4 regions of the Fulvimarina thalattae genome follow, and region 1 is predicted to be linked to each of the others. Evidence: predicted binding sites of a transcription regulator. Region 1 holds the regulator's gene; each other region holds the start of a gene.
What was found. The regulator PhoB, encoded in region 1, activates phosphate uptake and scavenging genes when phosphate is short. The targets are predictions, from matches to a motif close to TGTCATNNANCTGTCAT.
Positions count from the first base shown of each region.

Region 1 (7,594 bases):
GGCGTCGCGGCCTCGATCTATCTCGAAGAGTTCGCGCCGAAGAACAGGTTCACCGATCTCATCGAGGTGAACATCAACAACCTCGCGGCCGTCCCCTCGATTGTCTTCGGTATTCTCGGCCTCGCCGTCTTCATCAACTGGTTCGGCCTGCCGCGTTCGGCGGCGGTCGTCGGCGGACTGGTGCTGACGCTCATGACGTTGCCGACGATCATCATCGCGACGCGGGCAGCCCTTCGCGCTGTGCCACCCTCGATCCGCTGGGCGGCGCTCGGCCTCGGTGCCTCGAAGACGCAGACCGTGTTCCATCACGTCCTGCCGCTCGCAGCGCCCGGTATTCTCACGGGCACGATCATCGGCCTGGCCCAGGCGCTGGGCGAAACCGCTCCTTTGCTTCTCATCGGCATGGTCGCCTTCGTGGCCGACTATCCGCAGACGCCGATGGACTCGGCGACGGCACTGCCGGTCCAGATCTACATGTGGGCGAACGAGGCCGAGCGCGCCTTCCAGGAGCGGACCTCGGGCGCAATCATGATACTCCTCGGCTTCCTCGCCCTGATGAACCTGACGGCGATCTTCCTTCGCCGCCGCTTTGAACGCCGGTGGTAGGCTCGTTAAAGGGACAAGACCAAATGGATATGTCGAGAGCGATTTTCGAAAAAGGACCAGCCGTGTCGGAAGACAAGAACAAGAAGATGGTGACCAGGGATGTGACGGTCCACTACGGGCAGAAGCAGGCTCTGAACGGCATCAGCCTCGATATCAAGGAGCGTCAGGTCACCGCGCTCATCGGTCCGTCCGGCTGCGGCAAGTCCACCTATCTTCGCTGCCTCAACCGAATGAACGACACGATCGAGAGCGCCAAGGTCGGCGGCAAGATCATGCTCGATGGTGAGGACATCTATGACCCTGATCTCGACGTGGTCGAACTGCGGGCCCGCGTTGGCATGGTCTTCCAGAAGCCGAATCCCTTCCCGAAGTCGATCTGGGAAAACGTCGCCTACGGACCGAAGATTCATGGCCTTGCCAAGAACAAGACCGAGCTCGAGGAAATCGTCCATACGAGCCTCAAGCGCGCCGGCCTCTACAAGGAGGTGAAGGATCGTCTCGATGAGCCCGGCACGGGCCTTTCCGGCGGTCAGCAGCAGCGCCTCTGCATCGCCCGTGCGATCGCCGTCGAGCCGGAGGTCATCCTCATGGACGAGCCCTGCTCGGCGCTCGACCCCATTGCGACGGCGACGGTCGAGGAACTGATCGACGAGCTCAAGCAGAACTATACCATCGTCATCGTCACCCACTCGATGCAGCAGGCCGCCCGCGTCAGTCAGGTGACGGCGATGTTCCATCTCGGCGATCTGGCGGAGGTGGATGACACCGAGAAGATGTTCTCGAATCCCGAGGACAAGCGCACGCAGGACTACATCACCGGCCGTTTCGGCTGATTCTGGAGCAAGCGGCCGGCCGAACACCCGGCAAGGCCGCGGCAGACGTCCAAACCATTCAGGGAGGCCTTCATGGCTTCGCATATCGTGTCGTCCTATGAAGACGAACTGAAATACATCGTTCGCCGCATCTCCGAGATGGGCGGTCAAGCCGAGCGCATGCTGGAACAGGCGGTGACCGCCCTCGTTCGCGGCGATGCGGGGCTTGCACAGTCGGTGATCGCCGACGACGTCATGCTGGATTCGGCCCAGCGCGAGGTCGACGAAAAGGCAATCATGACCATCGCCAAGCGCCAGCCCATGGCGATCGATCTGCGCGAGATCGTCGGTGCGATCCGCATCTCGAACGATCTCGAACGCATCGGCGATCTTGCCAAGAACATCGCCAAGCGCGTTCTCGCGGTCCATCACCACGCCCAGCCGAGCCAGCTGGTACGCGGCATAGAGCATCTGTCGGAACTCGCGGTCGACCAGCTGAAGGACGTGCTCGACGCCTATGGCGAACGCGATCACGAGCGGGCGATTGCCGTGCGCGACAAGGACGAAGAGATCGACGCGGTCTACACCTCGATCTTCCGCGAACTCCTCACCTATATGATGGAGGATCCGCGCAACATCACGTCCTGCACGCATCTTCTGTTCAGCGCAAAGAACATCGAGCGCATCGGCGACCACGCGACGAACATTGCCGAGACGATCTACTATATCCGCACGGGTGAAGAGATGAAGCCGGATCGGCCTAAGGGTGATCGGTCCGCGACCGTCACTCAGAAGAGCGTCGAGGAAGCCGTGGAAGGTGCTACGGGATGAGCCTTCGTGTGACCGTGGTGGAGGACGAGGAGGCCCTCGGTGTGCTCCTCCGCTACAATCTTGAAGCCGAGGGCTACGAAGTAGAGGTGATCGCCCGCGGCGACGAGGCCGATCTGCGGCTCAAGGAGGACACGCCAGACCTTCTGGTTCTCGACTGGATGCTGCCGGGCCTGTCGGGCGTCGAAATCTGCCGCCGGGTGCGCCAGCGCCCCGACACGGCCCAGCTGCCTGTCATCATGCTGACGGCCCGTGGCGAGGAAAGCGAGCGGGTTCAGGGGCTTTCGGTCGGTGCTGACGACTATGTGGTGAAGCCGTTTTCGATGCGTGAATTCACGGCCCGCGTGAAGGCGATGCTTCGTCGCACGAGTCCTGAAAAGATTGCGAGCCTGCTTACGGCCGGTGATCTCGAACTCGATCGCTCCGCCCACCGCGTACGGCGCTCGGGACGCGAGCTGAAGCTCGGACCAACGGAATTCAAGCTGCTCGAATTCTTCATGCAGGCGCCCGGTCGCGTCTTTACCCGCGAACAGCTGCTCGACGGCGTCTGGGGCCGAGACATCTATGTCGATGAGCGGACGGTGGACGTTCATGTCGGCCGGCTGCGCAAGGCGATCAACCGGGTGCGAGACCGCGATCCGATCCGCACGGTACGCGGCGCCGGCTATGCGCTCGACGAGCAGTTTCTCGCTGGCAAGACAGCGCCGTCTCGTTCGAAGCTGAAGGAAGCGGCAGGGTAGGGCGCCTTCGCTTTCGCTTCCTGCTGAAAGCGTATCACCGAAGTTCATCGGCCGATCGCGAAACGTCATGCCTGGCTGATATTGCGCCGTGGTAAGTCCGGAGAACAGGGTCGGCGCGGGCGCTGCGCTCGCTGTTCTTCGATGGAGTTCGCAGGATGACTGCTTCCTCACCTTTTCACGGGCTGTCCGCCTTTCCGATCACCCCTGCTGACGGTGAGGGGCGCGTCGATACGGAACTCCTCGGCCGGCTTCTGGAACGGATCTGCGCGTCCGGCGCGGACTCGATCGGGCTCCTCGGCAGCACCGGCACCTATGCCTATCTCTCGCGCGCAGAGCGCAAGCGCGCCGTCGATGCGGCTGTCGAATGCGTTGGGGGCCGCCTTCCGGTGATCGTCGGGGTCGGTGCGCTCAGAACCGACGAAGCGCAGGCACTCTCCCGCGACGCCGAAGCGGTAGGCGCGGATGCACTGCTGATGGCGCCGGTCTCCTATACGCCGCTGACGGAAGAGGAGGCTTATCAGCACTATCGTACGGTGGCCGGTTCGACGGGGCTCGATCTCTGTATCTACGATAATCCGAGTACAACGCATTTTTCTTTCAGCAACGATCTCGTGAAACGGCTTTCCAAGGTCGATCGGATTGTTGCTGTGAAGCGCCCGCCCGCCGTTGACGGTGATTTCGATGGCGAGATTGCCGCGTTGCGGTCGCGAACTGGGCTTTCGATCGGCTACAGCGCGGACTGGACGATCGTCCCGGCCTTTCTCGCAGACGCCGATGCCTTCTACAGCGTCATTGGAGGCACGATGCCGGACCTGGCGGTGCGTCTCGCTGCGGCTGCCCGCTCCGGACAAACCGAGCAAGCACGCCGGCTCGACGCGGCCTGCGCGCCGCTTTGGGATGTCTTCAAGGCCTATGGCAGCTTGAGGGTGATGTATGTGCTGCTCGATATTCTCGGATTGGGCGAGGCCGATCTGCCACGTCCGCTGCTGCCGCTCGGTTTTCCCGAGCGGCGCCGTATCGAAAAGGCGCTGGAAGCGCTTCCAGCCTGACGTCTTGATGGCAATGCGTTATGCCGCGCCATGCCTGCTGCCGTGGAAATGATGCACCGGACCGTTGCCCCCGCCCACTGAAAGCGTGTCCGCCTCGGCGATCGCCGCGCCGATATAGGCTTTCGCTCGCCGCGCGGCCTCGATCGGCGTGAGCCCGAAGCCGAGGCCCGTCGCGAGAGCCGAGGAAAGGGTGCAGCCGGTGCCATGCGTGTTCTTCGTCTCGGTTCGCGGTGCACGCAATTCGAACGTCTCGTCACGCGTGACCAAAAGATCGGTCGCCTCGTGGTCACCCGGCAGGTGCCCGCCCTTCATCATCACCGCCGTGCAGCCGAGTGCGAGGAGCAGTTCGCCCTGCCGTCGCATGCCGGCGATGTCATTGGCCGTTTCCTGACCGAGGAGGTCCCCCGCTTCCGGCAGGTTCGGCGTCAAGACTGTCGCGCGGGGTAAAAGAAGTTCACGCAGTGCCGCCACAGCTTCTTCCGCCAGCAAGCGGTCGCCGCCTTTCGCGACCATCACGGGATCGAGGACGACTGGCGCGTCGATTGTCTTGAGGACATCGGCCACCGTCCGAACCGTTTCGACATCGCCGAGCATGCCGATCTTGATCGCGTCGATACGAATATCGTCCCGGATCGCCACGATCTGCGCACTGATCATGTCCGGTGCGACGATGGTAAACCCGCGAACGCCCTGGGTGTTCTGTGCTGTCAGTGCGGTTATGGCGGCCATAGCGTAGCAGCCATTGGCCGAAATCGCCTTGATATCAGCCTGTATGCCTGCGCCGCCAGATGGGTCCGAGCCTGCGATGGAAAGGATATTGGGGATCATCGGGGCCTTCGGCTGATGAGGAATAAGATTGAACGCATGTCCGAGGGCTTCTGCCACAAATTTCGTCATCCATCATCTTGAGTGCAAGTCCCTGATAAGGAATGTGTCCGATAATGCGCGCCGGGCGCAGCGCGATCCTGCGTAGCGCCTTTTTCCATTTGGTTCGTTATATCAAATGCCGGATGCGAGGGGACGTTGGATGGCGGAGAGATCACTGGGAGAGACGGTGTTCGCAGACGACATCGAGAGCGCGCTCCAGAACGAATCGAAAGACATCGCTGGCGCGGTCTTCGATCTTGCGCCTGTCCCACTCTGGCTAGAGGACTTCAGCGGTGTCAAAAAAGTGCTCGACCACTGCCGGCAAGATGGGGTCGTGTCGCTGCGCGAGCATCTGAAGGAACATCCGGAGATTGCCGCAGAAGCCGCGCGTTCCATTCGTCTGATTGCCGTCAACGACAAGGCGATCGATGTTTTCGAGGCTAACAACTTCCAGCATCTCAAAGCCAATCTGTCGACCGTCTTCTCGGGCGACATGTTCGAGACTCACATGGCCGAGCTCATACAGCTCTGGGAAGGCAATGGGGGCTTTGAGAGCCATGGCGTCAACTACACGCTGACCGGCCGGCGGCTGGACGTGCAGGTGAAAGGCCGCATTGTGCCTGGCTACGAGAGCGACTGGAGCCGCATGCTCGTCTCGACCGAGGACGTGACCGAGCGCGAGGTCGCCCTGCGGCGGCTTGGGCGCAGCGAGGAGTTTGCGCGCGGCCTTTTCGAGCACTCCCCGATTTCCCTCTGGGTCGAGGATTTCAGCAGCATCAAGGAGCTGCTCGACGACGCACGCATGCGCGGCGTCGAGGATTTCCGCACCTTTCTCGACGTGCATCCCGAATTTGTCGAGCGCTGCATGAGTGAGATTCACGTCGTTGATGTGAACCGTCACACCATTAAAATGTTTGCCGCAAGGGACACGAACGACCTTCTCTCCAGGCTGACGGAAGTCTTTCGCGACGACATGCGCCCGCATTTCAAGGAACAGCTGGTCGAACTCTGGGCCGGCACGCTATTCCAGTCCCGCGAAGTCGTGAATTATACGCTCGAAGGCGAGACGCTGAATCTTCACATGCAGTTCTCGGTCTTCCCGGGTCATGAAGAGGACTGGTCGCTGGTGCTAGTGGCGCTCACCGATATCACTGCGCGCAAGAAGGCCGAGGCCTATCTCGAATATCTCGGCAAGCACGATATCCTCACCAAGCTGCACAACCGCTCGTTTTTCGACGACGAACTGAACCGGCTAGAGCGGCGCGGCGTGTCGCCGGTAACGGTGATCGTCGCCGATCTCAACGGCCTGAAGAGCGTGAACGACAGTCTTGGCCATGCCGCTGGAGACGCACTTTTGCGACGGGCTGGCGAAGTTCTGCGGGAAACCGTGAAACGGCCCTACCAAGTTTCGCGCGTCGGTGGCGACGAATTCATCATCTTGATGCCGTCGGCGGACGAGGCGGAAGGCCGGCACCTCATCGCAGAGATTGAGGAACTGATCGACATCAACAACCAATTTTACAGCGGCTCGACCCTGTCTTTTGCCATGGGGCTTGCGACAGCTCGCACGGGAGAGCGGCTGGAAGAAACTGCCCAGCGAGCCGATCAGGCGATGTACGAGGCGAAGAGCGCCTTCTATTCCGATCCTACGCGCGAGCGTCGGCGCTGACCGACGCTCTTCGGTGACGTTTCAGGCATATTCATAAGGCCCGCCGCGCTTCAGCGCCTGGCGGTAGGCGTCGCGTTCGTGAATGCGGGTGAGGAAGGCTCGCAGCTTCGGGCGGTCCTGATAACCGAAACGCTTGCCGGCGGCTTCGACCGGGAAGCTCATCATGATATCGGCGACGCTCATCTTGGGGCCGGCGAACCAGCCGCTCCCCCCGATCGCGTTCTCCCAATGATCGAGATGGTTGCGGATCTCGGGCGCGACGAGAGAGCTTTCTACCTTTTCCATGGCCATCGAAAGCATCGACTTCACGAAGAACGGCGCACGTTTTGGGATCATGTTCAGGACGAGCATGAGAAAAAGCGGCGGCATCGCCGAGCCTTCGGCGTAGTGGAGGAAGTGCCGTGCTTGCCAGAAGTCGTCGGTATTCTCGGCCGGCATCAGACCGTGATCCGTTTTCAAGGACAGGATGTATTCTATGATCGCGCCGGTTTCCGCGATCGTACGATCCTCATGCGTGATGACCGGCGATTTCCCGAGAGGATGGATCTTTCGCAAGGCTTCCGGCGCGCGCATGTCCGGTTCGCGCTGATAATGCCTGACGTCGTAGTCGAGACCGAGCTCCTCGAGGAGCCAGAGCACGCGCTGAGAACGGGAATTGTTCAGGTGATGGACGGTAAGCTTTTCGCTCATGCCGCGTTCTGTGTGGTCGAGCGCACCATGGTCGAGTAGATCGAGCCGGCATCCTGGAAACCGCGAATCGTGTTCACCGTTTCAGGATCGCGCAAAAGGCGTGCCACCTTGGACAGGGCCTTCAAATGATCAGCGCCGGAATTTTCCGGCGCGAGCAGAAGAAAGACGAGATCGACGGGTTCTTCATCGAGCGCATCGAAGTCGACGGGCTTCTGGAGGCGCGCGAAGATGCCGGTAATCTGCGCCAGATCGGCTAGCTTCCCGTGCGGGATCGCGATGCCGTTGCCGACACCGGTCGAACCCAGCTTTTCCCGATTGAGGATCGTTTCCAGA
Region 1 is NZ_JBEHWS010000015.1:76,672-84,265, forward strand. Features, by position in the region: gene pstA (phosphate ABC transporter permease PstA) at 1-606, shown strand, start outside; gene pstB (phosphate ABC transporter ATP-binding protein PstB) at 693-1,439, shown strand; gene phoU (phosphate signaling complex protein PhoU) at 1,512-2,249, shown strand; gene phoB (phosphate regulon transcriptional regulator PhoB) at 2,246-2,986, shown strand; gene ABRA89_RS16765 (dihydrodipicolinate synthase family protein) at 3,142-4,035, shown strand; gene thiD (bifunctional hydroxymethylpyrimidine kinase/phosphomethylpyrimidine kinase) at 4,054-4,863, opposite strand; gene ABRA89_RS16775 (sensor domain-containing diguanylate cyclase) at 5,063-6,571, shown strand; gene ABRA89_RS16780 (glutathione S-transferase family protein) at 6,593-7,261, opposite strand; gene ptsN (PTS IIA-like nitrogen regulatory protein PtsN) at 7,258-7,594, opposite strand, start outside.

Region 2 (7,594 bases), on a different contig from region 1:
CCTGACCCATGCCGTCCTCGAAGAGCTTGAAGCCGTTGCGGCCGCCTTCCTTCACCGCATAGAGGGCGAGATCGGCGTTCTGGAGCATGGTTTCGGCGGTCTCCCCGTCACGCGGGAAGACCGAGACGCCGATGCTGGCACGCGGCTGAATGGTCGCGCCCGAGGGCAGGGCGAGCGGCTCCGAAATCGCGGAAAGCGCCCGATGGGCGAGATCGGCGGCTTGGGTTGCGAAGCTGAGGCCGGTCTGGATGAGGGCGAATTCGTCGCCGCCGAGGCGCGCGACCGTATCGCCCTTGCGCACGCAGCTTTTCAGGCGTTCGGCGACGGCGACGAGAACGGCGTCACCCGAGGGGTGGCCGTGGATGTCGTTGACGTCCTTGAACTTGTCGATGTCGACGAGGAGCAGCGCCGAGGCTGACGAGGTGTCCGGCTCGTCGAGCGCTTCGCCGAGTCGGCGGTTGAAGAGTTCGCGGTTCGGCAGGTCCGTCAGTGTGTCGTGGAGGGCGAGATGGAAGATGCGCTCGCGCGCTGCGATCTTCTCGCTGAGATCGAGAAGGCTGACGATCGAGACTTCGCGGCCTTCGAAATTCGTGACCCGCACGCGTGCTTCGACAGGGACGGATCGACCGTCGTCGGTCAGCAGGATGGTTTCGGAGAGGGTGCCGTCGGAAGCGTCGAGCCAGGCGGGGAGCTGGTCGAGCCGGTTGATTTTAGCGAGCGATTCCACCGTACGTCCGGCAAGGGTTTCGTAATCCACGCCAAACAGGGTCTCTGCGGCGGGATTGACGCTTCTGACACGCCCCTCGTGGAGCAGGAGGATCGCCTCGGCGGTGATCTCGCCAAGGGCGGCGAAGCGTTCGGCCTCGTCGCGGTCGCGGGCGGATTCGGAAAGCTTGCGGCGCTCGGCTTCGGTCTTTTGAAGCTTGTCCATCAGGGCGTTGAGGCGCCGGGTGAGATCTTCGGAATCGTCACCTGCCTGCACGGGGATGTGGAGGTTTTTCTCCGTCGTCGAGCGGGTGAGCGAATCGAGGGCGAATTCGAGATTGCCGGTGCCAAGGCGCACGCCGTGCTCACTTTCGTTGAGGCCGAGGGCTTCGTCGGCCGCCGAGACGCGGACCCGCATCAGGCCGTCGACGAGGAGGATGAGAAGGAGGCCGCAGCCGAAGGCCCAGACGAAGTTGAGGCCGACGCCGGCGGCCTGGATGTAGAACTGGTCGAGACGCGATCCGGCGGGCAGGGAGGCTTCCGGCGCGACGAAGACGAGGCCGATCGTGCCGACGACGCCGGCGACGCCGTGAGCGCCCACGGCACCGACCGCATCGTCGAGTTTGAAGCGCTTTTCGATCGCGCGATTGGCGAGGTTGGCCGCGGAGCCGCCGAGCGCGCCGAGGAGGAGGGCACCGTCCGGACCGACGAGGTGGCAGCCGGCGGTGATCGCGACGAGGCCGCCGATCATGCCGTTGATCGCGCGGTCCGGGCTGAGGGTGCCACGCCACCAGTGCGGGCCATAGCCGACAACGCCGCCGGCGGCGGCGGCAAGGATCGTGTTGAGAACGATGGGCGGCACGTCCGGCGAGGCTGCGAGCGTCGAACCGCCGTTGAAGCCAATCCAGCCGACGAAGAGGATGAGGGCGCCCGCTGAGGAGAGGACCGCACTGTGGCCGCCAAAGCGGATCGGATGATCGCCGTCGAAACGGCCGGCGCGGGCGCCGAGGACGATGATGCAGGCGAGCGCCATCCAGCCGCCGGTGGCATGGACGACGGTGGAGCCGGCGAAATCGACGAAGCCGGCATTGGCGAGGAACGCGCCGGGTGCGTCGCCGAGGGCCGCTCCCCATGCCCAGTGGGTGAAGACCGGATAGATGACGGCGGCGAGCAGGATGCTGAGAAGGATATAGGCGCGCAGCCCCATGCGCTCGGCGACGGCGCCGGAGATGATCGTCGCCGACGTGCCGCAAAACATTACCTGGAAGATGAAGAAGGCAATGTTCTCGTTCGGAATGGCATTGAGGAAGATGAGGTTGGAATCCCAGCCGAAATAGCCGGTGGGATAGGACAGACCGAAGGCCATCATGTAGCCGATGCCGGCGAAGGAAATGGTCGCGAAGGCGATGTCGAGGAGGTTCTTCTGGGCGACGCTGATGGCGTTCTTGGTGCGCACGGCTCCGGCTTCGAGCATCATGAAGCCGATCTGCATGAGGAGGACGAGGGCGGCCGCCACGAGGATCCAGGTGGTGTCGAGTGCGGCCGCAAGGCCGGTCAGGCGCGCCTCGGCGGTCTCTTCCACGAGGCTGCCGCCTTGAGCAAAAGCGGTTCCGGCCAGGAAAGTCAGCGCGACTGATGGGGCGAGAACCGGGATCGTGTTTCGCATTGCAGGCTCCTCGTAACGACTGCAACTTATTTCGAGACCTTCAACTTTGTGTAAATTGCTGTGAAATGTGGCTCTGCCTCAAATCGGGCAGCTTTTCTGGAGCCCTTGAAGAGCAGCGCTTCTGGCGTGAGGAGCGGGAAGCGCCGGTCCGCCGGCCGCTTCGCCGCGGACGATTGGCACGGCGCAGCGTCATCCACCTGTCATCGGAGATTTATAACGGTTCCAGACAGGCCGAGGCGCCGACCTTCCATGCGGCACATCCCGCATGCGCCAATCAGGGCACGTCGCGCCGCGCCTACCGATTTCTTGAACCGCAGGGACTTGCCCCCGATGAACGAGCACGTGACGCCGAAAGCCATCTTCAAGACGAGCCAGTTGGAGGAGGCCGACGGACCGGGCCTCAACCCAACCTCCAATCCGACCATGGGCGAGATTATCGCCAAGCGGTTCTCACGCCGCTCCTTCCTGCGGGGCTCCATGGCCGCGACGGCGATCGCCGCGACGGTCTCCCCGATGGCCCTGATGGCGGCGGACGAAGCCCATGCCGCCGGCAGCAAGACGTCTTTCGACTTCAAGGAGGTGGTTGCCGGCGTCGATGCCGATCATCACGTCGCCGAGGGCTATGACGCCGACGTTCTCCTGCGCTGGGGCGATCCGCTCTTTTCTGATTCGCCCGAGTTCGATCCGACGAACCAGACGCCCGAATCCCAGGAGAAGCAATTCGGCTACAACAACGATTTCGTCGGCTATATCCCGATCGACGGCTCGTCGGAGCACGGCCTGCTCGTGGTCAACCACGAGTATACCAACGAACATCTGATGTTCCCGGGGGTCGTGACGGTCAAGGGCGGCGAGCAGGCGGCCGAACTCGTCGTCGCTCCGGCCGACCGGAAGCGCGTCGACATCGAGATGGCGGCCCATGGCGGCACGATCGTCGAGATCCGCAAAGAAAGCGGCAAGTGGCAGGTGGTGCGCGACGGCGCCAAGAACCGCCGCATTACCTCAACGACAGAGATGGAACTGACCGGCCCGGCTGCCGGGAGCGATCGCCTCAAGACCAATGCCGACGCCTCCGGCACCAAGGTATTCGGCACGCTGAACAATTGCGCCGGCGGTGTGACGCCCTGGAACACCTATGTCATGGCCGAGGAGAATTTCCACGGCTACTTCATCGGCGAGCTGCCGGAGGGCCATCGCGAGGCCGAGAACTACGGGCGCTACGGCGTGCCGGACGGCTCCTACGAATGGGGCAATTTCCACGACCGCTTCGATATTTCCAAAGAGCCGAACGAGCCGAACCGCTACGGCTGGGTGGTCGAGGTGGATGTCGATGATCCGAACTCCGTGCCGAAGAAGCGCACGGCGCTCGGCCGGTTCAAGCATGAAGGCGCGGAATCGATCGTGGCAAAGGATGGCCGGGTCGTCTTCTATCTCGGCGACGACGAGCGCTTCGACTACGTCTACAAGTTCGTGACCGCCGGCACCTACAATCCGGACGACCGCGCCGCGAACATGAACCTTCTCGACGAGGGCACGCTCTATGTCGCGAAGTTCGACGAGGACGGCAGCATCGAGTGGATGCCGCTCACCCATGGCGAAGGCCCGTTGACCGCCGAGAACGGATTCGAGAGCCAGGCCGACGTCCTGATCGAGACCCGCAAGGCCGCCGATCTTCTCGGCGCGACGCCGATGGACCGTCCCGAGGACATCCAGCCGAACGAAACGAACGGCCGCGTCTATGTGATGCTGACCAATAATACGAAGCGCGAGGAGGCGAATGCCGCCAATCCGCGCGTCGACAACGCCTTCGGCCATATCGTGGAAATCTCGGAAGAGGGCGGTGACTTCGCCGGTACCTCTGGCACCTGGGAAATCCTCGTCCAGTGTGGCGATCCGTCGATCGCGGATGTGGGCGCGACCTTTTCGACGGCGACGACCGAGAACGGCTGGTTCGGGATGCCCGACAACTGCGCCGTCGATAGCGACGGCCGGCTCTGGGTCTCGACCGACGGCAACTCCGCCGACAAGACCGGCCGCACGGACGGGCTCTGGGCGATGGACACGGAAGGCGAGGCGCGGGGTACGTCCAAGCTGTTCTATCGTGTGCCGGTGGGCGCGGAGATGTGCGGCCCGCAGCCGACGCCGGACCTCGCGACCTTCTTCGTTGCGGTCCAGCACCCGGGCGATGGCGGCGAGGAATGGGAAGGCTTCGGTCGCCCGTCCTATTACGAGGATCCGTCGACCCGCTGGCCGGACTTCAAGGACAACATGCCGGTGCGACCGTCCGTGGTTGCGATCACCAAAAAAGGCGGCGGCAAGATCGCGACGTCCTGAGAGCCGAGACCCTGACATGAAGAAGGGGCGCTCCGACGGGGCGCCCCTTCTTCTTTGGCTTCCGCGTTCTTTCGCGGAGGATTGAGCAGAGCCTTGATCAGAAAAATTCGCTCATGACGTAGCCCATGCCGAGCATCGCTGGCGGCACGGTCGCGGCAAGCTTTTCCCACGACCAGCGCCGGCGTGGTTCTTCGATCGAGAAGATGTTCATCGGCATCAGGTGTTTGTAAGTCTTCTGATTGCTCATCTGCTTGGGCGCCCTAATGAAGCATTCCTCGTCGAACCAGCACCAGTCTTCCGCCCAGGTCCAGCAGCCGGCATCGCGATAGACGTCGGCGATCAGATCGCAATGGGCCTTGTCGACCGGCAGTCGAATATATCCGCCATGATCTGCACCGAAGTAGCGCATGGCAAGCGGCAGCGAGCGCTCGGTGCAGTAGTTCGACATCCACAATGTGAAGCCGATCTCGCTGCGCAAGGCATCGAGCACGCGGAAGAGCTGGACGTGATCTTCGTGCCCGTATTCGCCCCAGGGATTGTGGGTGAAGACGTTCATTTCCGGCGAAAGCCGGTCTTTGAGTGCGGCATAGATCTTGTCGTAGTTCTCCGCATAGGCATTGCGGATACTGCTGTCGGCATAATTGAGATCGAGCGGCGTCACGCGACCGACGACCTGCTTGACCTTGCGTTTGACCTCCCGCAGATCGGCCGCGATCGAGAAGGCGATGCCTCTCTCGCTGGGCGCCGGCGCGGACCAGTCCGCGCAGCCGTAGGTGCCGGCTTCCGCGATATTGAGGCTGGTGAGATTGGGATGGGGATGGTTGGCGAGCGCCTCCGCGCGGGCAGGGCCGCGAGACGGGTCGGCCCAAAAGTCGCGATAGACGAGGATGATCTGATCGACATCCTTCACGATCGAGCCGAACCACAGCATCTCGTCGTCGGGATGGGCCCCGATGATCACCGAATTTTCCAGGAATGCCGGCTTTTTGCCCATGGCCTTGTCTCCTACTGCCGCTGCCATTCCAGCCATCCGCTTTCGAGTGTCAGTTCTTCTTGTTCTTCCAGCCACGCACGCGTTGCCGGGCCGCACGAGCAGCAAGAGCCAGACGGCCGAAGCTGCTCCCCGGGGTCTCCAGCGTCACCATGCGGGTGGGTTTCGTTCCGAAATCGGCCTTGAAGGCCTCGTCGCCGATGGTGAAATCGAAGACCGATCCGCCCTCGGCGATCCATTCGCGGATCAGCTCGTCATAGAAGACAAGCCCCGGAGAATGGCGGCCAAAACGGTCGTAGTCGCCGCCGATCAGGAGGTAGTTGAAGCGGCCCGCATGGCAGAGGCCGAAGAGATAGGCGACCGGTTCACCGTCGAAGCTCATCTTGTAGGTGCGGGCGAAGCCGCTCGCGCAGCCGGCGACGGCGATGTCTGCGTAGAATTCTTCGACGGCCGGCCACTGGATCATGTCGCCTGCGAAGCGCCCGTTCCGGAGTGAGGCGAAAGCGGTGATCGCCTCCCGGATCGCGGTGGGATCGGTGAGCTGTTCGATACTGACCTCACCCGCTTTGAAGAAACGGCGTTTCTTGCGGTCGAGTTGCTTGCGGAAGGAGTCGGGCAGTGCCGTGGATCGCCAGCTTTCGTAGTCGCGGCCGAGTTCTGCCGCGTGGGCGCTGAAATCGTGGTCCCGAAACGGTTCGGCGAAGAACAGCTGCCAGTCATCTGCCGTCGCGGCGCGGCAGTTGCGGATGCGCAGGAGATCGTGAGCGGGAAGCGCTGCTGCAATCGCGCTCCGAAGGTTCGCTTGGGCAATGAGCGTTCCGCGGGCGTCCGTGCGGATCACGGGGGCGCAATAATCGCTGACGCCGAGATCATTGGCTTCGAGCAGCCTGAAGCCGCGGATGCGGCGCAGGATCATCGGAAGCATGAAGAGGAGGCGTCCCCCGGCGTCACGCCCGGTTACTATGATCGGGGAAGCGCCGCGGGCGGCGGCGAGCTTGCCATAGAATTCCGTCAGCCAGACCGGATGCTGGAACGCCGTCGCATTCGAAGCGGAAAAGAGCCCGGCATAGTCTTCCGAAGTAAAGTCGAGACTGCTTTCGAGCCGAACGTAAATCTGTTCGGCATCGAGACGATCGGCGGCTTTCACGGAAGTTTTGGTGCTCATCGAAAGGCGTCTCTTCTTCGGTCGGTCTGGCACGCCGCGCGCGCATTCAAATCGACGGACGCCTGAAAAGAGCAGGCGATCCGAAGTTCTCGACCATGCGCGGACTACATTGAGAATTTAGTTGCTAACGAGAAAAGATTATATCTAACGTTAGGAAAAGATAAAAGGTCGCGTTTGATGTAAGGTTAAGGTAAGAAAGTCTTAGCAAAGGTACTCGGCGGATCGATTGGTCGCACCCGTTCCTCTCCTTAACGACCTTTTGCGGCGCCCAGACTGTTCCAATTTGCCTGACCTGACAAGGCGATCGGTGGATCGCATCAAGCAACAGGCGGGAAGCACATTTCATGGGACGTTATCTGATCTACGGCGGCAATGGTGGCATCGGCTCCGCGATCGCGCGCCGGCTCTCCAAAGCCGGACATGAACTGGTGCTCGCCGGACGAAATGAAGAAGAACTGAAAAGCCTTGGAGAGACCTTGTCGGCGAAGACGATCCGCTGCGATGTCATGGAAGATGGCGCGATCGAAGCCTGCGCCGAAGAAGCGGGCGAGCGTCTGGACGGGCTCTGCTACGCGGTCGGTTCAATCAATCTGAAGCCCTTCGCGAAAGTGACAGCGGACGACATCCTGAACGATTTTCGCCTGAACGCGCTCTGTGCGGCACAGGCATTCCAGGCATCGGCTAAGGCTCTCACGAATGCGGAAGACGGTGCGAGTGCGCTGTTCTTTTCGAC
Region 2 is NZ_JBEHWS010000005.1:308,690-316,283, reverse strand. Features, by position in the region: gene ABRA89_RS09390 (EAL domain-containing protein) at 1-2,371, opposite strand, end outside; gene ABRA89_RS09385 (PhoX family protein) at 2,702-4,705, shown strand; gene ABRA89_RS09380 (hypothetical protein) at 4,803-5,726, opposite strand; gene ABRA89_RS09375 (GNAT family N-acetyltransferase) at 5,749-6,861, opposite strand; gene ABRA89_RS09370 (SDR family NAD(P)-dependent oxidoreductase) at 7,206-7,594, shown strand, end outside.
Region 2: a site for PhoB is predicted at 2,559-2,575, ahead of ABRA89_RS09385 (PhoX family protein). Genes of this name have one in related genera too.

Region 3 (7,594 bases), on a different contig from region 1:
GAGGAGTTGAGAAAAAAGTGCCGCAGCGTCTCAACATCGCCGATCCCGATTTCGAAGCGGACTTTGCCGCGCTGATCGACGGCAAACGGGACGCCTCGACTGATGTCAGCGACCGGGTGCGCGGGATCATCGCCGATATTCGCAAACGCGGCGACGCGGCCCTCATCGAACTGACGCGCACGCTCGACTCGCTCGATGTCGATCGCGCCGATGCCCTTCGGGTCGATGCTTCGGAGATCGAAGCCGCGTGGGCAAATGCTGACGAGGTGACCAAAGAGGCACTTCGCACCGCCCATGACCGCATCCGCTCCCATCATGAGCGCCAGCGCCCGAAGGACGACCGCTACACCGACAGTCTCGGCGTCGAGCTTGGCAGCCGGTGGACGCCGGTGGAATCGGTCGGGCTCTACGTGCCCGGCGGCACGGCGAGCTATCCGTCCTCGGTGCTGATGAACGCGGTGCCGGCCAAGGTCGCGGGCGTGAAGCGCATCGTCATGGTTGCGCCGGCGAAGGAAGGCGTTCTCAATCCGCTGGTTCTGGCCGCCGCCCATCTCGCCGGGATCGACGAAATCTATAAAATCGGCGGCGCTCAGGCCGTCGCGGCGCTCGCCTACGGCACAGAGACAATCGAGCCCGTCGTCAAGATCGTCGGCCCGGGCAATGCCTATGTGGCTGAGGCCAAGCGGCAGGTCTTCGGGCGCGTCGGCATCGACATGATCGCTGGGCCTTCGGAAATCCTCGTCATCGCCGACGGCGAGAATGACGCCGCCTGGATCGCCGCCGATCTCCTGAGCCAGGCCGAGCACGACACCGCCGCACAGTCGATCCTCATCACGGACGATGCCGATTTCGCCGGCAAGGTCGAGATGGAGATCGAGCACCAGCTCCAGAGCCTGCCGCGCACAGCCGTCGCGCGGGCGAGCTGGGAGGACAATGGCGCGACCATCACCGTCGGTTCGCTGATCGATGACGCGCCGGCGCTCGCCGACCGGATCGCGGCGGAACATCTGGAAATCGCGACGGACGATCCCGAAGCGATATCAGATCGTATCACCAACGCCGGCGCGATCTTCCTTGGGCGCTACACGCCGGAAGTGATCGGCGATTATGTGGGCGGATCGAACCACGTCCTGCCGACCTCCCGCTCGGCACGCTTTTCCTCCGGTCTCTCGGTGCTTGACTTCGTGAAGCGGACATCGATCCTGAAGCTCGGTCCCGACCAGCTGAAGGCGCTCGCGCCGGCTGCGATGGAACTGGCGCGGGTCGAGAGCCTTGATGCCCACGGCCGTTCGGTCGGAATACGCGTGAACCTATCGGGGCGAGAGAGCGACCATGGCTGACGATTCCCACGGGCGGCTGATCGATGTCGAACTCGACGAGAGCATCGGGCGCACGACGCCCGACATCGAGCACGAGCGCAATGTCGCGATCTTCGACCTGATCGAGGAGAACCAGTTCGATCCGGTGGGCGCGCCCGACGGCGGCAAGTTCAAACTGAAACTTTCGATCGCCGACAAGCGCCTTGTCTTCGATATTCGCGGCGAGGAAGACGAGCAGCTCGTCACGCACATCCTGTCCCTCACCCCGTTCAGGAAGGTGATCAAGGACTACTTCATGATCTGCGACAGCTATTATGAAGCGATCCGGTCCTCGACGCCCCAACAGATCGAGGCGATCGACATGGGCCGCCGGGGCATCCACAACGACGGCTCGGAGACCCTGCGCGAACGCCTTTCGGGCAAGATCGAGGTCGACAAGGACACCGCCCGGCGGCTCTTCACCCTGATCTGCGCTCTCCAGCGGCGGGGCTGATCTTTGATCCTCGTTTCGCATCTCGGGTGCCCCGCCGCCCTCGCGGTCGAGGCAGAGGCGGTGAGCTAGCAATGGCGGACAGTTCTGCCGGCCGCGTCACCTCGGTGCTGTTCATGTGTGGGATGAACTCGATCCGCTCGCCGATGGCCGCAGCGATCGCAGGCCGCATTCTGTCGCGCGGCACCTATATCGCCTCGGCCGGCGTCAGGGCCGGCGAACGCGATCCCTTCGTCGACGTGGTGCTGGAGGAGAACGGCCTCGATCTCGGCGGGCACAAACCACATCTCTTTGAGGATCTGGAAGACGGCTATTTCGATCTCGTCATCACCATGGCCCCGGAGGCCCACCATCTGGCTCTCGACACTATGGGCGCGACCTATTCGGATGTCGAGTTCTGGCCAATGCCCGATCCATCGGTCGCGACGGGCACGCGCCAGCAGATTCTCGACGCCTATCGCGATCTTTATAAACGCATCGAAAAGCGCCTGATCGAACGCTTCAGCTAAGACACCCTATCGGCGAAATTTCGCCCTCGCCTCGTAAAGGCGCGAGAGCACGATCGCGGCGCTGGTCGCGACATTCAGGCTGTCGACATCGGGCTCCATTGCGATCCGCACACCGCGCGCGCGGTCGAGAATGTCCTGCGGGAGGCCAGGGCCCTCCGCGCCGACGACGAAGGCGATGCTTCCGGCCGGATCGAAATCGTCGAGCGTTTCATCGGCATGAGGCGTCAGCGCAATCGGCGTATATCCAGCCGTCTCGACTGCCGTGATCAGATCACCCGCGCCGCCAAACCGGCACCAATCCTCGGTGAGGACCGTACCGACCGAAACCCGCAAAGCCTTGCGATAGAGCGGATTGCAGCTCGTTTCGTCGAGCATGACGCCCGCAACTCCGAACGCCCGCGCATTGCGGAACAGTGCGCCGACATTGTCGTGGTTGGCCATGCCGATCGCAACAAGGATAGGCCCCGGCCGGTCTCTAGCAGCCTGGACCACATCGGCGGCGGTGCGCTCCGGCATCGTGTCGACCCCATGAGCCAAAACCCCGCGATGCATCGGAAAGCCGGCAATCCTGTCGATCAGTTCACGTTCGACGACGTAAACCGGACAATCCTTGGGCAGACGCGCAAGGCGGTCCGCGATCCCCTCGAGTCTGTTGCGAAGCACCAGAACCGAGCTCGGCCTGAATCGCGCGCTCAACGCCAGCTGATCGAGAACGACGGTCCCTTCCGCGATAAAGCCGTGCCGCCCGGTGAGATCGCGTTCGCGGATATCCCGGAATGCCGCAATCCGCGGGTCCGCGGGGTCTGTGACCGGCGCGATCGCGCCGCTCTGTTCGAAAAGGTTCGACTGGCTCATGCAGTCGGTCTAGCGAAAGCCGGCCCTGAAGCAAGCGGACCGTCTTCTGGCTAGGTTACCGCCTCAGGCGCGCAACGACTCGAGCGGCCGGCTTGTGTCGGCAGATATCAGTGCCTCCGGCCGGACCTCTTCCGTTGCATCCATGAAGATGTCTGCACAGGCGGCCCAACTGAATTGCGCCGCGCGCGAAAGTGCGTCGACCCGGTCGAGCTTGAGCGCGTCGAGACAGGCGGCTCGCAGGTCGTCAGAGATACATCCGGCACGCGATTGACCGAGAACGTCCAGCGGACCCGGCTCGGCGTAGGCCGCAAAAGGTGTGCCGCATGCGATGGCTTCCAAAAGAACGATCCCGAAGGTGTCCGTCCGCGAAGGAAAGACGAAGACATCGGCTGACGCATAGTAGCGCGCCAGCGTCTCGCCGGTCTGAAGTCCGGCAAAATGGACGTCCGGATATCGCGCCATCAACTCGGTCCGGCTCGGCCCGTCGCCGACGACGAGCTTGGAACCGGGCAGATCGAGATCGAGGAAGGCTTCGATATTCTTTTCAGGCGCGAGCCGCGACACGGTAACGAAGATCGGCCGCGGCAGATCGAGCGGCAGCGGAGGATAGGGTTGAAAGACCCTGCGATCCACGCCGCGGGTCCAGGTGACGAGATCGCGGAATCCCCGCGCCTCCAGTTGACGCTTCATCATCTCGGTCGGCACCAGACAGGCTGTCGATGGCGCGTGAAAGCGCCGGAGCCATGCGTAGGACCAGCTTTGCGGCACTGGCGCGCGGGCACTCAGATATTCCGGAAAGCGGGTATGAAAACTCGTGGTGAAGGCGAGGCGCTTGTTGAGGCATGCCCGCCGCATGGCGCTTCCGACCGGGCCTTCGGTGGCGATGTGAATATTGGTCGGTCGAAACGCCTCGATCCGCTCCGCCGCCTTGCCCGCTGTCGCAAGCGCGAGGCGGATGTTGGGATAGGTCGGACATGGAAGCGTCCTGAAGTCGGCTGGAGAGAGAACATCCGTCTCGTGCCCGCGCCGTTCGAGCTCCTGCCGAAGATGGGACAGCGTCCGCACGACGCCGTTCACCTGCGGCTCCCAGGCGTCCGTTGCGATCAGGTAGCGTCCCATCAGGCGGCCTCCCCCTGGCGCTTTTCGTCAGAGCGCGACCGAAGCGGAAGCCGGTGAACATTGCCCGCCTCATGTTCGTCCCGCAGAACTTCGGCGAAGCGGATCAGTTCGAGCGTTCCGTCGAAATGCTCGGCAACGGCGGTGCAGCTTTCGACCCAATCGCCCGTGTTGACGTATTCGATACCGCTGAAGGTCTTGAGCTCGGCATGGTGGATGTGACCGCAGATCACGCCGTCGCAGCCATGCCGGTCGGCTTCCGATGCAAGGGCTTCCTCGAAGGCCCCGATGAAGCTGACGGCGTTCTTGACCTTCAGCTTGGCCCAGGACGAGAACGACCAGTAGGGAAAGCCGAGACGACGACGAATCTTGTTGAAGACGACGTTCAACGCGATCGCAGCGTCATAGGCCCAGTCGCCGAGATAGGCGACCAGACGCCAGTTCTTGACGACGATATCGAACTCATCGCCGTGGATGACCAGGAGACGGCGTCCGTCGGCCGTCGTGTGCACATCGTTCTGGCGCACTTCGACGCCGCCGAAATGCTGGCCCGGAAAGCTTCTCAGAAACTCGTCGTGATTGCCGGGAATGTAGACGATCCGCGCACCCTTGCGCGCCTTGCGCAGGAGCTTCTGAACGACGTCGTTATGGGCCTGCGGCCAGTGCCACATGCGCTTCAGCCGCCAGCCATCGACGATATCGCCGACGAGATACCAGGTCTCGGCCTCGTGCCGGCGCATGAAGTCTATGAACATGTCGGCCCGCGCCGCCTTCGATCCGAGATGGATATCGGAGACGAATAGAGTGCGGAAACGTCGGGGTTCGGTCGATGAAGCCATGTCGCAATGCGTCCTCGTTCTGCAACCGTGACGCTCTCGCTCTGCGCGCGTTCGATTACACCCGTGTGACGCCGTTCCGGCGTTTTGTGGAAAGCCCGCAACACAAGCTCAGGCAAAAATCGACAGGCAGAATTGCTAGCCGGTGATATTGCCTTCGCTCCGGCGTTGGCTTCCGCGAACTATGGCCCTATCCTTCGGCACCAAAAGAACCGAATACTGGGGAACGGAAACATGGCATCCAGCGGCGATAGCGAACGTCTGTCCGAAGGCGATCTCGACCAGCAGGCGATCTTCTACCACCGCAATCCGAAGCCCGGTAAGCTCGCCATCCAGGCGACGAAGCCGCTCGGCAACCAGCGCGACCTTGCGCTCGCCTATTCTCCCGGTGTCGCCGCGCCCTGCCTCGAAATCGCGGAAGACCCGCAGAAGGCGGCCGACTACACCAGCCGCAGCAATCTCGTCGCGGTCATCTCCAATGGCACGGCCGTTCTCGGCCTCGGCGATATCGGCCCCCTCGCCTCGAAGCCCGTGATGGAAGGCAAGGCGGTCCTCTTCAAGAAGTTCGCCGATATCGACGTCTTCGACATCGAGATAGACGCCAAAGAAATCGATCATGTCTGCGACGTGGTCGCGGCGCTGGAGCCGACCTTCGGCGGCATCAATCTCGAAGACATCAAGGCACCCGAATGCTTCGAGATCGAATCGCGCTTGCGCAAGCGCATGAAGATCCCGGTCTTCCATGACGACCAGCACGGCACCGCGATCATCGTCGCGGCAGCGGTTCGCAACGCGCTGCGTCTGTCGGAAAAGAAGCTGGAGGACGTGAAGATCGTCGCCTCCGGCGCGGGCGCAGCCTCGCTTGCCTGTCTCAACCTCCTCGTCGAGTGCGGCGCAAAGCGCGAGAATATCCTCGTCACCGATCGCGAAGGCGTCGTCTACGAGGGCCGCAACACGGGCATGGACCCCTGGAAGGCGAAATACGCCCGCCAGACCGAAAAGCGCACGCTCGAAGATGCAATCGACGGCGCCGACATCTTCCTCGGTCTCTCGGCCGCCGGCATCCTGAAACCTGAACTCCTCAAGACGATGGCGAAGGACCCGCTGATCCTCGCCCTCGCCAATCCGATCCCGGAGATCATGCCGGATCTCGCCCGCGAGGTACGGCCCGATGCCATGATCTGCACCGGCCGTTCCGATTATCCGAACCAGGTCAACAACGTCCTCTGCTTCCCCTTCATCTTCCGCGGCGCGCTCGATTGCGGCGCGACGCACATTACCGAGAACATGAAGATGGCAGCGGTCGACGCCATCGCGGCACTCGCCCGCGAGAACGTCAACGAGGTTGCGGCCAAAGCCTACGGCTCCGGCACGCCGATCTTCGGTCCGGAATATCTTATCCCGACGCCGTTCGATCCGCGCCTGATCCTCAAGATCGCGCCAGCAGTCGCAAAAGCCGCAGAAAAAGAGGGCGTTGCGAGCCGACCGATCGAGGACATGAACCAGTACATCGAGCAGCTGAACCGCTTTGTGTTCCGGTCCGGCCTCATCATGAAGCCGATCTTCAAGTCCACCCAGGACACCGATCATCGCGTAATCTTCGCCGACGGAGAGGACGAGCGGGTGCTGCGCGCATCGCAGGTCCTGCTCGAAGACCGCGTCTGCCAGCCGATCCTCGTCGGTCGCCCATCCGTTATCGAAAGCCGGCTCAAGCGGTTCGGCCTGTCGCTCGTGCCCGGAAAGGATTTCCAGGTCGTCGATCCGACGGACGATCCGCGCTATCGAGAATATGTCGATTCCTACTTCGCCAAGGTCGGCCGCAAGGGGATCTCGCCCGATTCCGCGCGCACGATCATGCGCACCAACTCGACGGTTATCGCCGCGACCGCCGTCACCCGCGGCGAGGCCGACGCCCTCATCTGCGGGCTGGAAGGGCGTTATCCGCATCATGTTCGAGATATCAGCCAGGTCATCGGGCTAGAGCCCGGCGTCCGGCGCTTCGCAGCGCTCAGCGTGCTCATTGCCCAGCAGGGCACGAAGTTCTTCGTCGACACCTATGTCCAACGCTGTCCGAGCGCCGAGGACATCGCGGAAATGACGATCCTGGCGGCAGAGGAGATCAACCGCTTCGGCATTACGCCGAAAGCTGCGCTCGTCTCGCACTCCAATTTCGGCACGGACGATACAGAGGATACCCGCAAGCTGCGCAAGGCGCTTGCGCTCATCCGCGAGCAGTGCCCCGAACTCGAAATCGACGGCGAGATGCACGGCGATGCCGCCCTCAATGCCGCAATGCGCGACCGGACGATGCCGGACTCGACGCTCACCGGAGAGGCGAATCTTCTCGTCTTCCCCACCCTCGATGCGGCCAACATCACCCTTAACGTCGTGAAGACCATGCTCGAAGCGCTGCATGTCGGACCGATTCTTCTGGGGACAAACTCGCCAGCTCACGTGCTGACGCCATCG
Region 3 is NZ_JBEHWS010000002.1:41,001-48,594, forward strand. Features, by position in the region: gene hisD (histidinol dehydrogenase) at 18-1,340, shown strand; gene ABRA89_RS03170 (UPF0262 family protein) at 1,333-1,812, shown strand; gene ABRA89_RS03175 (arsenate-mycothiol transferase ArsC) at 1,884-2,318, shown strand; gene ABRA89_RS03180 (TrmH family RNA methyltransferase) at 2,325-3,173, opposite strand; gene ABRA89_RS03185 (glycosyltransferase family 4 protein) at 3,237-4,292, opposite strand; gene ABRA89_RS03190 (UDP-2,3-diacylglucosamine diphosphatase) at 4,292-5,128, opposite strand; gene ABRA89_RS03195 (NADP-dependent malic enzyme) at 5,360-7,594, shown strand, end outside.
Region 3: a site for PhoB is predicted at 5,183-5,199, ahead of ABRA89_RS03190 (UDP-2,3-diacylglucosamine diphosphatase). Genes of this name have one in related genera too.

Region 4 (7,594 bases), on a different contig from region 1:
TTCCTCTGTCATCAAAAGTTTATCTTCGATTTTCATGCCGAGTCAATTCGCCTTCGCCTTATTTTCGGCGGATTCGATGCAGTTGGCAAAGAAAGTGGTCGTGGCCGGCCAGTCCGAGAAAACACCCCGCACGCCGATATCGCTTGCGAGGACATCGAGAAGCTTCAACATGTCTCCGTCGGTTGTCGTGATGTCGTTGATCGACTGGTAGTACCAGCCGCCGCCTTCCGCGAGGGGACCGGAGCGTTCCAGCGACCACGCAATGATGTCCAGACCGGCCTCTTTGGCGGCTTCGGCATAGGGCGAAGGGACGATCTCGCCGTTCTCGGCGGTGACCAGCATCCAGAGCGGCGGGGCGATGATCCGTACGCCGTCATCGGCGAGTGACTGCATCGACGGCTCGAACGTGTCCGGCTGCATGGGGTCGAAGCCTTCGAGCGTTTCGTCGCGATCGTCGAGGAAGACGGCCTGCTGGCCGAATTCGGGGAATTCCTCGATCCAGAATTTGACGTCCTCGAGATTAAAGGACTGGGGATAGACGTCGCTGGGCGAGACGCCCGCGTCGATGTAGTCCTGGATCATCTGCCGGGCGTAGTCTGCCTGACTATACTCGCCCTCGAACGGCATCTCGACTTCGGGACCCTTCAGCTCAGGCGTGAACTTGCGACCGAGCGACTTGATGAGTTCGATCGAATCGGCATGGGTCATCAGCGTGCCCGGCGAATAGAGCGTGGTGCGCCATTCTGCGAGGCCGCCCTGATAGTCCTCGGCGGTTTCCGCGGCTGGATCGAAGGAATCCATCTTGGCGTTGAGCTTCTGGAATTCGGCGAGGGTCAGATCGGACGTACAGCACTTCGCCTGAGCTTCCTCGCCTTCTCCCGTGCCGGTCGCTGCCGCAAAGGGTGTCGTGCATTTCGCGGCGAGTTCGGGCCGGGTGAGGATATCCGTCGTCGTATGGAGATCGCACTGAGCGTGGCGGCAGACGAGCTCGCGATCCTTCGTGAAGGCGACGTCGCATTCGATGATGCCGGCACCCTGGCGGGCCGCCGCCGTATAGGATTCTCGGCTGTGCTCGGGAAATTGGAGCGGTGCGCCGCGATGGCCGATCGACCAGTCGTTCGCTTCCATCGGCTGACCGAGACAGGCCGAGAGCTTCGTCTTCAGTTCGCTATCTTCGAGCTGATCGACGAGGTAGCCGGGTCGCGCTCCGATCTCGGCGGAAGTGGGCGCCGCGACACCCGTCGGCGTTGCCTGATCCTGGGCAATTGCGGGCTGGAGTAGGGCAAAGCTGGAGAGCGTAGCCGCCAGGGTGAAGGTCGCGCGCATGATGATCCTCCGATGATGCTGTGGAGCCTGCGTTCTGGAGAGCAGATAGAGGAGTTTTGCGACAGCGGAACGACAGGGCGCTCACGCTTGAGCGCGACATGGAGAAAGCGCGCCTGACAGGCTTCTGGCTCCGGACCTCTTGTCGCAACCTTTCCTGCCGCCAGTTTCATGTGCGGTAGCAGACACTTGGCGAAGGGCGGCAAGGGATGGCAACGAGCGATCGCGCGGCAGATAACAACGACCATGTTTCACGTGAAACGCCGGAGGAGGAGGGCGCGACCGGGTCGCTGAAGCTCCTGCCGATGCTGATCGGCCTCGCCGTTTTCGTAGTCCTTCTGATTCTGCCGCCGCCGGATGGGCTCGCAATCGAGGCTTGGCGCGTGGTGGCGGTGGCGAGCCTGATGATCGTCTGGTGGATCACCGAGGCGATCCCCGTGCCGGCGACGGCCCTCGTGCCGCTCGTCCTCTTCCCGCTTACCGGCGCGACCTCAATGGACGATGCCGCCGCGCCCTATGCCGATCCGACGATCTTTCTCTTTATGGGCGGCTTCATGCTGGCCGGCGCCATGGAGCGCTGGAACCTGCATCGGCGGATCGCGCTCAACATCGTTTTCCGGACCGGCTCCCGCCAGCACCACATTGTCGGCGGCTTCATGTTGGCGACGGCCTTTCTATCCATGTGGGTCTCGAACACGGCGACGACGGTGATGATGCTGCCGATTGCTCTCTCGGTCGTGGGGCTGGTGACCGACGAGACGGGGTCGGACACAGAAGCGAAGAAGTTCGCCCTCGCGCTCTTGCTGGGCGTCGCCTATTCCGCCTCGATCGGCGGTGTCGCGACGCTCATCGGCACGCCGCCCAATGCCCTTCTCGCCGGAACGCTCAGCCAGAACTACGGCTACGATCTCGGCTTCGGCCGCTGGATGCTGATCGGTGTCCCCGTCGCAATCCTGATGCTCGGGATTTCTTGGTTTCTGCTCACGCGCTTCGCGATCGGCCTGAAGAAGGACGAGATCGAAGGCGCGCAGGAGGTGATCAAGAAGGAACTGACAGGGCTCGGGTCCATGTCGCGGGCGGAAATGATCGTCGGCGCGGTCTTCGCCGGTGCTGCGGTTCTCTGGATTTTGCGCTCCTGGCTCCAAAATTTCGTGCCGGAGCTCGATGATGCCGCGATTGCCATCGGCGCCTCGCTTCTGCTTTTCATCATACCGACATCCAGCAAGGACGAAGAGGGCACGCGCATCGGCCTCCTCGACTGGAGGACGGCAGCGAAACTGCCTTGGGGCGTCCTGATCCTGTTCGGCGGTGGCCTCAGCCTCGCGGCGGCAGTCACCGGCACCGGTCTCGACGAGTGGATCGGTTCGGCGATCGGCGGTTTCGCCGGGGCTCTGCCGATGATCGTGCTGGTCCTCGTGGTGGCGACGATCATGCTGCTGCTGACCGAGTTCACCTCAAACACGGCGACGGCGGCGACCTTCCTGCCGCTACTCGCCGCGCTTTCGATGGATATCGGCGAGAACCCGCTGATGCTGGCGGTGCCGGCGGCGCTTTCTGCCTCCATGGCCTTCATGATGCCAGTGGCGACGCCGCCGAACGCGCTCGTCTTCTCGTCCGGCCATGTCTCGATCCCGCAGATGGTCCGCTACGGCATCTGGCACAATCTCGCCGCGCTGCTCATCGTCTCGACCGTTGGCTATCTCGTACTGACGACGCTCTTCGGCGTTACGGTCGGCGAGATGCCGGACTGGGCGAGCGGGGGAAGCGCGAATTGAACCGGTGGGTCGATCAAAGGATGGAGCTCGTCAGCCGACGATCCTCGCATTGCGGCACAGGACGTCGCTGACCTTTACGTCGATCTCCCCAAGGCCGATCCCTGCGACCTTGAGGATATCCCCCAGGAGCGCGTCGAGGGGCGTTGCGGCAAACGCAAGCGCATCATGAATGGAAGCGGTCAGCGATCCGGTGGAAAGCCCCAGCAAGCCGACCCGTGCCGTAAGTTCGGTTTCGCGAAAAAGGCTCGACATGGGGCTTGAGATAAACGCCGTGGTTTCGACCGTCTTTGTCTTTCCACTGGCGATATCGGCGCCTGTAAAGGTGACGAGGATGGGCTCGACATTTTCGACGGCGAGATTGCCGCGGGCTTCGACCGTGGCGATGATCGCCTCCACTATCGGAGTATATGCGAGGCGATCGTTCATCGCGATCTCTTGGAGGGGTTTCGTCCATCGCCCGAGGGAGAACCGGGCCAGTCCCGGCGTTACGGCGATGGTCACCGATTGATTGTTCGGGTCAGACGAACAGTTGATGGCGGCGATTTCAGCACGGCCACCGGCGAGGATCGCTTCGATCGGAATGTCGAGACCGATGCCCAGACCGTCGAGAGGATTTGTCGTTTCAGTGTGAAAGCGAAGCTTTGCCTGACCGGTTTCGACCCCCTGGCCCAGCGACGCGACGGCAAGCGCCGGGGTCGATTTCATCGCTTCCCCGATGAGAACGTCGATGTCGACGGCGCCGAGCATCGGCAGAACGAGATCGAACGACGCACTGTGGCCGGACGCGGCCTGCCGGACGACCGCGTCGATGACATCGAGTGCGGATAGCCGGGTGTTCAGGATTTCAGCGGCTTTGTTTCGTGAGATCGAGAGGTCGCCGCTGCGAAGATCGATCAGATCGGAGACCCGGAGTCGCGCGTTGAGCGCCAGCGGACTTTGCGCGGCCTTGCGCATCGAGGCCGCCGCCATTGCCCTCCCATCGTCGGCGAGTGCATCTGAAAGGCCCGACAGCAGATCCGACGCAGGCATTTCCGTCTGGATACCGGCCCCGAAATTCTGTGGTCCCGACGCGTCGGCAAGAGTGTTCGGCATGAGATCGCCGAGTGCGACGGTCGCTTGGGCGAGGTTGCTGTAATCGAGGACATCCAGGGAAAGTTTGGCGCCAATCGCCTCGTCGAGTATCGTATTCAGCAAGGTGGGATCGATGCTGGCGAGGCGACTTCCGGCTTGAAACGCGACGAGTGCATCGATCGCGGCGTCAGAGCGCACGGCGAGGTCGGTGCCGTGGATGCCGAGAGCGCGGGCGAGGAAATAGGTGTGCGGCTTGCGCGCTTCGATCCGGACGACGGGCAGGGCGCTGGAAACACCTGGCTGGAAGCGCTCGTCACGCGGCCTTGACGCATCATAAGAACCGAAGACGAGATCGAAGGTGACGTTCTCCTGGGAGGAGGCCGCAAAGACCTTCGCAGCGACGGCCTCTGCATCGTCAGGATGGCGGATCGCCGCGAGCGCGGCCGCGTCGCTGGCTGCCTGGAGCGCGCGCCTCTCCACATAGGCAAGACCGAGATCGGTGGCATAGCTCCCGAAACCGAGGACGACGGGCAGCATGAGGGCGAAAGTGATGGCAATATTCCCGTCTTGGGAACCAGCGCCAAAGAAGCGGGTCGGGGAGATCATGGCAGGAGTACCGTTGCCGAACGCTGAAGGCTGTCGATCCGGCCCAGCGGCTCGGTCACGATGGCGGGAAGCCCGAAGCCGGACACGTCGTAGGCGACATTGACCGTGAGCCAGTGACCGTCTTCCTCTACCTCGTAGGTGAGAAGATCCCGGTTGATCAGCGCGTATTGTTGCGAGGAATTGGCGATGGCCGCATCGACAAGGGCTCGCCGTTCATCGGCATCGAGACCGACCATGGCATAGCGGCTTGCATCGGCGGACATCGCCTGAAGGGAATGGGAGAGGCCGATATAAATGCCGAAAAAGGCAACTGCAAAGAGGATCAAGAGGAAGAGTGGCAGTATGATCGCGAACTCGACGCCTGCAGCACCCTTCGTTGCGCGGGAGAATGAAGCGAGCTGGGACTGTCGCGAGCGCGATAGCGCGAGCAGTAGATACGCGCGCGTCGGCGACCTGTGGAGCGATGCATCTGGAAATTGCAGGGCTGAAGAGGAAAGAGCTTTCACGCCGGACCCTTTTCGTCGTCTAAATGTAAGCCAAGGAAACTATTAGCGCCCTAAAAAATAGTAACTGAGGCTGATCACACCGGCGTGATTTGGTGGGTGAAGATGAATGCTCACGGGTGAGCAAAATTGATGCGTCCAAACGCTGCTCGATCAGGAAAAATAAAGGTTCGTGCCCATCGTAGCGGCCGCTACGGCTGCATAACGTGCGAATTTCCCCGCACCGACGAGAACTGTGAAGGTGAGCAGGCTCACGCGCAAAAAACCAGCGGCGAGTGTGAGCGCGTCGCCGCCGAAGGGCCACCAGGCAAACAGCAGGCTCCAGACACCATAGCGTTTGAAGACCGTTTCCGCCTTTGCGAGGGCAGGCCTGGGAACGGGAAACCATTTCCGGTCGGCATAGCGCGCGAAATAGCGGCCCATCGCCCAATTGACGATCGAGCCCATGGTATTGCCCGTGCCCGCGACGAGGACGGCGACCACCGGATTGATCTCTGTCTCCACGAGTGCGGCGATGAGAACGACCTCCGATGCGCCGGGCAGAATGGTAGCCGCGAGAAAGGCGCTCCAGAAGAGTCCGGAAACAATGGCGAACGCTGTCATGGACGAGGAATAGCCGGGCTGTCGCTGAGGTGGAAGACGGTGCCCGAGATCTTGGGCTCCGTCGCCGCGCAGGCGTTGCGAAGAACAGGTTCCCTCTTTCGGTCGAATTTATTGGCCGCGGTGATTGAACGCACTGTCCGCAATCACCACATCAGGGAGGAAATACAGACGAACATGCTCTTCGGGCGGACGATGCTTGCCATCGTCGCCGATTTTCGAAAGGAACGGGATCTCCATGACTTCACGCGCCCTGATTCGGCCGGCCTGGACGCCAGCAACGATCGCCCTGATGGTTGGCGGTTTCTTTGTCTTTTGGCCACTTGGCCTGGCCGTTCTTGCCTATATTCTCTGGGGCGATCGCCTCGACGCCTTCAAGCGCGACGTCAATACATCGACCGATCGCTTCTTCGGCGGTCTGAAGCGCGCAGGCTTCGATGCTTCGTCCTTCGGTGCACCGCGCACCGGTAATGTAGCCTTCGACGACTGGCGCGACGCCGAGCTGAAGCGTCTCGACGAGGAGCGCCGCAAGCTGCACGAGGCTTCGGCCGAATTTGAGGCCTATGCTCGCGAACTGCGCCGGGCGAAGGATCAGGAAGAGTTCGATCGCTTCATGAAGGACCGCCGCTCGCGCGAGACCCGCAGCGATGATGGCCCTGTGGTCGACGGCCATCCGGCTTGATCCTCACGATGTCGCCCCGCCCGGTCTCATCCGGATGTGGAGCAACTCGATAATGAAGGCGGTGCCCTCGCGGTGCCGCCTTTTCTTTTGGCCTCTGCAGCATCAGGCGATCTCAATTGGGGACGGAGCGCCGGCCCGGATACTGCCGCCATGGGAGCGACTCGATTGCCGTGTTATCTTCGGATGACCGGACGAATCATTCGCGACTTCAGACCCATGCCGCTCAAACTCCGCAGTCTCTATCGGCGTGCCGAAGCCTCGCCCGTGCCTGATTTCGTCGAGGCCGGCGGGCGGCAAGTGCCGCTCACGGTGCGCGAAAACGCCCGCGCCAAGCGGCTGATCCTGCGGATTGCACCCGATGGCGGTGCGGTGGTCACCGTCCCGCCGCGCACGCGCAAGAAGACCTTGTCGGATTTCATAACGCGCCACCGTGACTGGATCGCCGAGCGGGCAGGCGGCTCGGTCGCTCCGGTGTTCGTTGCCGATGGAGGGTCGATTCCGCTGCGCGGCGACACGGTGAGGCTGGTCCATAGCGGCGGCCGGCGGGTGTCGCGGCTTGATGCCGAACTGGGTGAACTCAGTATCGGCGGTATGCCGGAACATTTCGGCCGGCGGGTGAAGGATTTCCTGCGCAAGGAAGCGAAGGCCGATCTGATGGCAGCGGTCGACACTCATTCCGCCCGCGTCGGTCTCTCACCGAAGGCGGTGGCGCTCAAGGATACGGTGAGCCGCTGGGGATCCTGCACCTCGGATCGCCGGCTTTCGTTTTCCTGGCGCATCGTCATGGCGCCGCCCTACGTCCTCGACTATCTCGCCGCGCACGAGGTGGCGCATTTCAAGGAAATGAACCACTCGGCGGCCTTCTGGGCGGTTTGCCGCGATCTCTGTCCGAGGATGGACGAGGGCCGGGCCTGGCTGAAGGCGAACGGCGCCTCGCTGCATCGTATCCGCTTCGAGTGATCGCGCGCGTCACCGTTTCACGTGAAACGCGGGCGGATCAGCTTCCCGAATAATCCCGCTCGCCGAAGATCGCC
Region 4 is NZ_JBEHWS010000001.1:73,646-81,239, forward strand. Features, by position in the region: gene ABRA89_RS00355 (glycerophosphodiester phosphodiesterase family protein) at 43-1,326, opposite strand; gene ABRA89_RS00360 (SLC13 family permease) at 1,533-3,098, shown strand; gene ABRA89_RS00365 (pilus assembly protein TadG-related protein) at 3,129-4,775, opposite strand; gene ABRA89_RS00370 (TadE/TadG family type IV pilus assembly protein) at 4,772-5,281, opposite strand; gene ABRA89_RS00375 (YqaA family protein) at 5,432-5,881, opposite strand; gene ABRA89_RS00380 (DUF2852 domain-containing protein) at 6,117-6,560, shown strand; gene ABRA89_RS00385 (M48 family metallopeptidase) at 6,777-7,520, shown strand; gene ABRA89_RS00390 (YggS family pyridoxal phosphate-dependent enzyme) at 7,558-7,594, opposite strand, start outside.
Region 4: a site for PhoB is predicted at 1,385-1,401, ahead of ABRA89_RS00355 (glycerophosphodiester phosphodiesterase family protein). Genes of this name have one in related genera too.